DNA from 2 places in the Pseudomonas sp. SA195 genome. Region 1 is predicted to be linked to the other one. Evidence: riboswitches for the same ligand, from Rfam matches in the RefSeq annotation. Region 1 holds a riboswitch; the other holds the start of a gene.
The links. Region 1 has a riboswitch for cobalamin ahead of btuB (TonB-dependent vitamin B12 receptor). Riboswitches for the same ligand answer to the same signal wherever they lie in the genome.
Positions count from the first base shown of each region.

Region 2: another riboswitch for cobalamin. It lies ahead of M1D78_RS09745 (cobaltochelatase subunit CobN); the one in region 1 lies ahead of btuB (TonB-dependent vitamin B12 receptor).

Region 1 covers NZ_CP096392.1:1,535,703-1,540,121, reverse strand. Annotated here, with positions in the region: gene M1D78_RS07105 (hypothetical protein) at 1-546, opposite strand, end outside; gene btuB (TonB-dependent vitamin B12 receptor) at 583-2,424, opposite strand; cobalamin riboswitch at 2,538-2,750, opposite strand; gene M1D78_RS07095 (metallophosphoesterase family protein) at 2,892-3,698, shown strand; gene nhaD (sodium:proton antiporter NhaD) at 3,735-4,419, opposite strand, start outside.
Region 2 covers NZ_CP096392.1:2,093,357-2,097,775, reverse strand. Annotated here, with positions in the region: gene M1D78_RS09745 (cobaltochelatase subunit CobN) at 1-1,995, opposite strand, end outside; cobalamin riboswitch at 2,085-2,221, opposite strand; gene M1D78_RS09740 (DUF2970 domain-containing protein) at 2,347-2,565, shown strand; gene M1D78_RS09735 (nitrite/sulfite reductase) at 2,927-4,419, shown strand, end outside.

The DNA.
Region 1 (4,419 bases):
AGCGCTAAAGCCCCGCAGCCCGACGAACAGCAGCGCCGCCATACCCACATACGCCGCCATGGTGCCAAGGTTGCGCGGGTAGTAGTGCACGATACGTTCGACCAGTAGCGCCAACGACGGCTCTTCATAACGGCCGGAGAAGAACAGGAAGCCACCGCCGGAGAACAGATAGCAAACGAACGCACTGGCTGCCATGCAGGCCGCCAACACCGCGAGGCTGCGCCAGTGTGGCTGGTGCAACCGCGCATAGGTGCGTCCGCCCCACCAGAGCGCACCGTAGGCCGGCAGCAACATCCAATACGACGGGGACATGCAATAGCTACCGGCGACTTCCCAGCCCATCGAGGCCAGGTCCAGCAGCGAAGCCTCGACGAATAGCCCCGGGAAGACCCAGCGCGGCGCTAACAATGCACCAGCCAGGAAGAACACCGCCCAAGAGGCGCTCGGCAAGTTGACCGAGGCAAGATGCTGCCCGCGGGTCATCGCCATCAGCGCCACCAGGGCAACGCCGACAGCCATTTGGGCTCGTGGGGACAGTTTGATCATGCGTGTTCTCCTTCGAGGTGCGCCGTTGAGTCCGAATCAGAGGGCCTGATAACGGACGGTGAAATAGACCGCTTGGCCAGGCTGGTTGTAGCCGTCAATCGTCTGGTAGTTGGCGTCGAACAGGTTCGCGACCCGCGTCTGCACGCGCCACTCTTGATCGATGCGGTACTCAGCACGCAGGTCAACCGTAGCGAAACCGCCCAGCTCGGTCTGGTTTGCCGCGTCGTTGTAGCGTGCGCCTTCGGCATGCAGCGTAGCGCCTACGCTGATGCGATCGAATGCGCGATCCATTTCCAGGTTGAACAGCTGCTGTGGCCGACGCGGCAGGTTCCGGCCGTTGTTGGCGCCATCCGAGCGATTTTCGGCCTCAAGAAGCGTCGCGTTGGCATTCCAGAACCAGCCAAGCCACTCGCTCGCGACATTAAGCTCGGCGCCGTGGATCAGCGCTTCGTCGACGTTTATATAGCCATTGTTCGGGCCGGTGGCGGCGATCAGGTTGTCGATCTCGTTGCGGAACAGATTGACGCTCCAGCTACCCCAGCTTGGCTGACCTTCCAATCCGACCTCGAGGTTCTCGGACTCCTCCGGGTCCAGGTCGGGATTGCCTTCATACATGCCGAAGAATCCCGGGTAGTAAAGCTGAGTGAAGGTCGGTGCCTTGAACGCAGTACCGTAGCTGACATAGCCACGCACATCGTCAGTCAAGGCATAGCCCAATGCGACCGCGCCGGTATTGTGCCCACCGAAGGTTTCGTTAACGTCCCGGCGCGCGTTGAGTTGCCAGTCCAGGCGCCCATGGCTGCCGAGATACTGGGCGAAGCCGCCGTTGTTGTGTCGTGAATTCATCTGATAGTTCGAGTCACTACTGAGCTCGTCCTGCAGATAGTCGTAGCCGAGGGTCAGGGTGTGCCGCTCCGCCAGCTGGATGTCGTTCTGCCAGGAGAACTGGTCGCGACGCGAATCGAACCGTGACGAAAAACTGCCGTCGCTGTACGCGTCGCTCTTGTCCTGGCTGCGCCCAGCCTGCAGGGTGACCAGCCAGTTCTGGACGGGGGCATAGCGCGCGCTACCGCCCACCACGTGCTGCTCGCCGTCCATGTACGCATCGTCGCCGCCGTCATATTCGTTGTGCATCTTGGCACGCAGCACATTGCCAGCCAGCTCCAGCCCGTTGTCGAAACGGTAGCCGGCATTCAACGAACCGGCCAGGTTGCGATAGCCATCGGCGTCCGGGTCGTTGGAGAAACTGTTGTGGTTGGTTGCATCAATACCGTCGGTATCTTCGCTATTGACCGCCAGGTTGAACCAGCCCTGGCCATCGCCGCCGCTGACACCGGCGCTGCCGGTGGCGGTGTCATGCGTGCCGTAGCCTGCCGAGAAGAATGGGCGAATGCCGTGCACCTCGCCCTTACGGGTAAAAATCTGAATGACGCCGCCAATGGCTTCGGAGCCATAGAGGCTCGAGCGCGGTCCCCGTACCACTTCGATACGTTCGATCAGCTCGACCGGAAAATCCTGGTAAGCGGCAGCGCCGTTGCTGACGGCACCGACCTTCACCCCGTCGACCAGCACGATGGTGTGGTCCGAGTTGGTGCCGCGCAGGAACAGGTTGGTCGTCTTGCCTGGCCCGCCGTTGTTGGCTAACGACAAGCCCGGCACACGACGCAGCAGATCAGGCAGCGACGTCGCCTGGCTGCGCTCGATTTCTTCACGATCGATGACGGTGGTTGCCGCCAGCGCTGGCGTTGGCGTGTTGACGCGCGTCGCCGTGACGACGGTCGAATCCAGGTCGAGTGAGCCTTGCGCAGCCTGCGCGAGCGCAAAGGGAGCCAGGCCGAGCAGCGCGAACGCCGCGGTTGAAGTGAGGGTCTTGCAGATCAAGGTGGGGTCTCCGTCGTGCCCGCCGCACGACAACAGTCGATAAGGGCAGACGGAGGATACGAAGGGAGCGCAGGTGCAAGCAGCCGCACCCCGATCAGCGCCCGCCGCACTGCCGTGGATTGCGACAGGCCGGTCTCCGGGCTTGCGAGTGGACGAACGTCCTGTAAGCCGCGCCTTCCCGTGCCTGGAGCACAGTGGCTTTGTGCGGCTCAATCTCGCCTACCGTTGCGGGGGCAGCGCCGGAATCTTCTACGAATGGACCGGCTTCCCTGTTTCACCCGACTGGCTTTATGCCAGGGGGCACCTGAAGCAGCGCGGAGGTTAGTCCAAGGCCCTGCGCGGCGCAACCGGAAGCGTCGCCGCAAGCTCGTCACGAGACGTTACCGGAACGCCTCGGCGATCCTGGCTTCGAATAAGGTAACGTGCCTTCGAACCCGGCATCCCAACGAGAAGACGCCAGCCTAATGACGACCATCGTGCAGATATCCGACACCCATTTCGGCACCGAGCAATCCGGTGTCGTCGAGGCCCTGGAAAGCCACGTACGCGAGCACGGGGCGGACCTTCTGGTCTTTTCCGGTGACATCACGCAACGCGCCCGTGCCAGCCAGTTCGCAGCGGCGCAGGCGTTCGTCGAGCGCCTGCTCGCTCATGGCATTCCCGAGACGCTAGTGATTCCCGGGAATCACGACATCCCCCTGTACAACCTCTTTGCACGCTTCCTGACGCCCTACCGCAATTACCGCAGGCATTTTGGAGACGACCTGGAGCCGACCTTCGAAAATGGCGAAGTGCTGGTGATAGGCCTGAATACCACGCATCCAAGACGCCATAAGGACGGGCTGGTCACCGATCAGCAGGTACGAGCGGTGCGTGAGCGGCTGAGGCAGACCAGCCGGGACAAGCTACGCATCGTGGTCGCCCATCAGCCATTCGGCGCCATGGTGCTGAGCGATCTGAGCAACTTGCAGCACGGTGCCGATGCAGCCCTGCATTGCTGGGCCGATGAAGGACTTGACCTGGTAATGGGCGGGCATATCCACCTGCCCTACGTCTTGCCGCTGTCCAAGCAATACACCGCGCTGTCGCGTGAGATCTGGATGGTCCAGGCGGGCACCACCCTGTCCTCGCGGGTGCGTGGCACCTCACCCAATTCGTTCAATCGATTGAAGTTGCATGCCGGGCCGAACAAACACGCATGCGTCGAGCGCTGGGACCTGCTGGACGGCTGCTTCGTCCTGGGCTCGCATTTCAACCTGCATTGGCCCTAACCGCCTGCCGGTTGCCGGCGGCGGGCCATTGCGCGCTCAGCCGGCAATCGTGCGCCCCATGAGGTACACCCCTGCGAAACCGGCGTTGAATGCGATGAACAGGAAGACGAAGTACTTCAAATAGCTGCCGAAGGTAAGCCCACGCACCTTGCTCATCGCCACGATGCCGGCTGCAGAGCCAATCACCAGCAGCGAGCCGCCGACGCCGACGGCATAGGTCAGCACCATCCACTCGGCCACGCCCATTTGCAAACCCGATTTAAGCAGCGCGGCCGTCAGAGGGACGTTATCGATTGCCGCGGAAAGCACGCCCATCGAGTAGTTGGCCATGACAGCCGGAACCTGATCATAGATACGCACCAGACCGTCGAGCACCGCGATCTCCTTGAGCATACCGACGAGCAGAAGGATGCCTAGGAAGAACAGCAAGGTCTCGAATTCAACCTGGCGGACGTATTCGAGGATGGGATCCGTCTCGATGTCATCACTGAAAAAGCGTGCCACCAGGAACATGATCGACAGGCCAGTCAGGAAGGTCAGCACCGGCGGAATCTGGAACAGGAAATTCCCAGCAATGGTGCACAGAATGGTCGCCAGGAAAATCATCGCGATGGCAATGTCCACACGCCGCACCTCGGTGCGCTTGCGCTCGACGACTACCTGCCCGCCCATGCCGACCGAGAGCATCGCCGCCAACAGCATGACGGCAAGGAATGCCGGA
Region 2 (4,419 bases), 560 kb from region 1:
GTGCACCAGCGCATCGGCACGAAACCCGTCACGCAACCAGTGATAGAAGCCCAGATACTGGTGAGGCGGCGGGAAGACGAGGTTCGCGTGCAGCAATTCTTCGTCGACTTCCCAACCACGCGGCGGTTGCGGGCCGATGAAGACGTTACCCAGCTGAACGCCAGGAAAGATCATCCGGCCGTCCTGCACCATGACCTGACCGGGCGCCTCGCCCCACCCACGTAACCCTTCGATGCCAGTTGCCGCGAGCCCCTCGATCAATGCGTCCGCCTCGGCCCAATTGGCCAGGCCCGGTTGGGCCAGCGCCTGCTCGTAGAAGTCCTCGAGCTGCGCCAGCAAGTCGAGCGCCCGCGCCCGGGCCGGGTGATCGACACCATCGAGAACGTGGTGCAGCTCGCTCGAACCACTGCGCAGCGTGTGCCGGGCAATTTCGAGGTGCGAGCCCTGCAGGGCGCGCCGCATCTGCGCGTTCCAATAGCCCAGCGGGCCGTGCTCCATTTCTGCTTGAAGCGCGGCGGGCAAACTGCGGAACCAGCGCAGGTACGCCTCGCGGTCCAGCCCAGCGACCTTGCCAACCATCTCCGCCAGGGCGTCGCCCTGCTCGGGCAGGTTGACGCCTCGATCCTGTAACAGGGCCAGCAACGCCTCGGGGGATTCAGGTAGCGCCCCGGTGTTGTAGCCCTCAGCCCTGAGCCGCTGAAGGATGGCGAACAGCGATTGCGGCACGTCCAGGTTGTCGGCACCAATGTTGTGCCGGCCCGGTGGGTGGTTGTAATAGATGATCGCGACGCGCTTGTTCTCGTTGGATTTTTTCTGCAGCCGTTGCCAGCGATGGATCCGAGCCGCAATCGCCTCGACCCGCGACGGTAGCGGCTGGCTGAAACCGAAACGAATGCCGGAATTCGGGTCGATCTGAGCCGATGCCCAGGCAGCCAGGACCATCGGTTGGCTGATGCCTTGGAGTTCAGGCATGGCGAGCTGGTAATGGACTTTGTCGCGCCCGAGACCATCGCTCGACAGCTGCCAGCCATCTTCGTCTCGATCCGCCAGGCGAAGCGCCTTGAGGACGGGGACATCGAGGCGCTTCAGCAGGTCGGTCGCCTCCTCGCGCCCCTCGCCTCCACCCAGCACGAAATCCTGCAGCACCACAACGGCTGCCAGCGGCGGATGCTGGGCACCCTCGAGCCAGCGCAGGGCCTGAAGCGTGCCCTCACCCCAAGTGGCGAACAGGCTGACGCAGGCTATGTCGCGTTGCTGGAGGGTCTGGCATAACGCATCGTTGAGATCGGCATCGCCGTGGCGGTCCGCGCGGCCGTGGTCGATTACCGCGACCAGCGTCTCGCCGCGCCAGGCCAGTTCGGTAGGGTCGGTAATCTGCCCGTCCTGATAGAAGCGCAACGCAGGACGAGGCTCGGGCGGCATGACCGTTCCCGGCTGGCCTCGATTGGCGAGCCAGCCGAGCAGCCTGGCGATGTTCTCGCTCCCACCACCTAGCCAGTAACTGCGTGCCTCGATCCATGGGGCCTGATCGGGATTGGCATCGCCGAGTTCGCGAACCCAGCCGACCAGATCATCCCCCGGCTTTTCCGCACCCAGTCGTGTCGCATGTTCACGGTCGCGGAACACCCGCTGGCCATCGAAGCGGCTCATGACAACAAGCGTCTGGTCGCTGTGCATGATGATCCGATCGCCTGCCGCGTGCGCCTGGATCAGCGGGCGTAAGCGATCCACTTCAGTGCCGAAGACACCCACTACCAGCAGGCTTTCACCCGTGCCGAGCCAGTCGGCGACGTCCGCGTCGCTCATCTCCGAGAGCTGTTCGGGCGTGCGGGCGCTGATGTCGGCACCGGGAACCCGGTGCTTGAACTGCACCACGGCCGAGGCAAACTCCGCGGCGCTGTACTGCGAAATGATGGCGTTGATCTGGCCGGCGAACAGCGGCTGTGCCACCAGGACCAACAAGGCGGTGCACAGGACCCGCATCGATAGAAACATGCCCACTCCCGTTTCGGGGACGCGCGGGCGACAGAAACCCCACGTCCGACACCGACGAGGGGTTTCCGAGGCTGCCGCCCACCGCGACAATTCCTTGGGGAGTACGGGCTGGTATCGGGCTCAGTCGAACGCGTCGACCCTACCGTTGCGGGGGCAGCATCAGCTTTCACTGATTTCCCATTCAACCCAGACCATGATCCGGGCACCGCGCACTCCATGAAGCCGGCCACCATCCGGCCGACCGCGCGAACCTTACGCGCCGCCCCAGGTGAGATCAAGCATGCCGCAGTCCTGGGCGCCATCCGTCAAGTCTGGCTAGACTCCCCTACAGCAGTCTTGCGGAGCCTACCTATGAAAGATGAGCAGCAACCCAAATCGCTGACCTGGCGACAATTGCTCCAGAGTGTGCTGGCCGGCGCGCTGGGCGTGCAGAGCGGCAAGAACCGCGTACGCGACTTCAATCACGGCAAGCCGAGCCAATTCATCCTGCTTGGGGTCGGCTTCACTGCGCTATTTGTACTGGTGCTGCTCGGCGTCGTGAAACTGGTGCTCTATCTGGTAGCGCTGTAACGCCCACGGTTACTGATGGCTGACCCAGAACACTGCGGTTGCGACGACGAGCAGGATGATGAAGAAGATCGCGGTGGCGTCCGCGCGACTGTCATTGCCATGATGTTCGGACACGGCTGCGCTCCTTGTTATCGATTGGAATGAGGCGCTGGAACAACGTTGCTGCTAAGAGTTAAGACCACCCCGGCGCAGCCCTCAAGGCAGCTTTACGAAATATCAAAATGGCGGCGTTTCGTTCTAAACATATTCCCAAACATCACTTTTGCGCATAACTGCTAGCTGGTATCTTGCCGCCCTCCCTGAATGGGTGCGCGGCCGTGCGCGCAGAAAGCTGTAAACAGCCCTGAGAACAGGACACCCCATGTACGTTTACGACCAGTACGACCAACACATCATCGAGGATCGCGTGCGTCAGTTCCGCGACCAAACCCGCCGCTTCCTGGCGGGCGAGCTCGGTGGTGAGGAATTCCGCCCGCTGCGCTTGCAGAATGGCCTCTATATCCAGCGGTATGCGCCCATGCTGCGCATCGCGGTGCCATACGGGCTGCTGTCCTCCACACAGGTGCGCAAGCTGGCGGAGATCGCCCGCAACTACGACAAAGGTTACGCCCATATCAGCACCCGCACCAACGTACAGTTCAATTGGCCAGAACTCGAAGACGTGCCTGATATCCTTGCAGAGCTGGCGACAGTCCAGATGCATGCCATCCAGACGAGCGGCAACTGCATTCGTAACACGACGACCGACCAGTTCGCCGGCGTCGCGCGCGACGAGCTTGTCGACCCGCGCCCCTGGTGCGAAATCATTCGGCAGTGGTCGACCTTTCACCCTGAGTTCGCCTTCCTGCCACGTAAATTCAAGATCGCTGTCAACGGTGCCGTCAGCGACCGTGCCGCCATCGAGGTGCACGATATTGGCCTGGAAGCGGTGCAGAACGACGCCGGCGAGCTGGGCTTCCGCGTTTCCGTCGGTGGAGGCCTTGGCCGAACGCCGATCGTCGGCAGCTTCATCAACGAATTCCTGCCGTGGCAGCACTTGCTGACGTACCTCGACGCCATCTTGCGCGTGTACAACCGTTATGGCCGTCGTGACAACAAGTTCAAGGCGCGGATCAAGATCTTGGTCAAGGCGCTGACGCCCGAGGTGTTTGCCGAGCGTGTCGAAGCCGAGTGGTCCTATCTCAAGGACGGCCCCAATACACTGACCGACGCCGAAGTGGCCCGCGTCAGCAAGTTCTTCGTCGACCCCGCCTACAAGGCGCTTGACGACCAGGACGCCGCTCTCGCCCAGCTCGACGCCGAGCACCCGGGCTTCGCTCGTTGGCGCCAGCGTAACGTGGTCGCGCACAAGAAGCCGGGCTACGCTGCCGTCACCTTGTCGCTCAAGAGCACCGGCGTCGCCCCAGGCGACGTCACGGACAAGCAGCTCGACACCATTGCCGACCTGGCCGATCGCTACAGCTTCGGCGAGGTCCGTAATTCTCACGAGCAGAACATGATTCTCGCTGACGTCGAGCAGGCCCGCCTGTTCGAGCTGTGGAATGAGTTGCGCGAACTGGGTGTGGCAACCCCGAACATTGGTCTGCTGACCGACATCATCTGTTGCCCGGGCGGTGACTTCTGTTCACTGGCCAATGCCAAGTCGATTCCAATCGCCGAAGCGATCCAGCGCCGTTTCGACGACATGGACTACCTGTTCGACATCGGCAATATCGACCTGAACATCTCCGGCTGCATGAACGCCTGCGGCCACCACCACGTTGGTCACATTGGCATCCTCGGGGTGGACAAGAAGGGTGCGGAGTTTTACCAGGTTTCGCTCGGCGGCAGCTCGGGCCGCAACGCCAGCCTGGG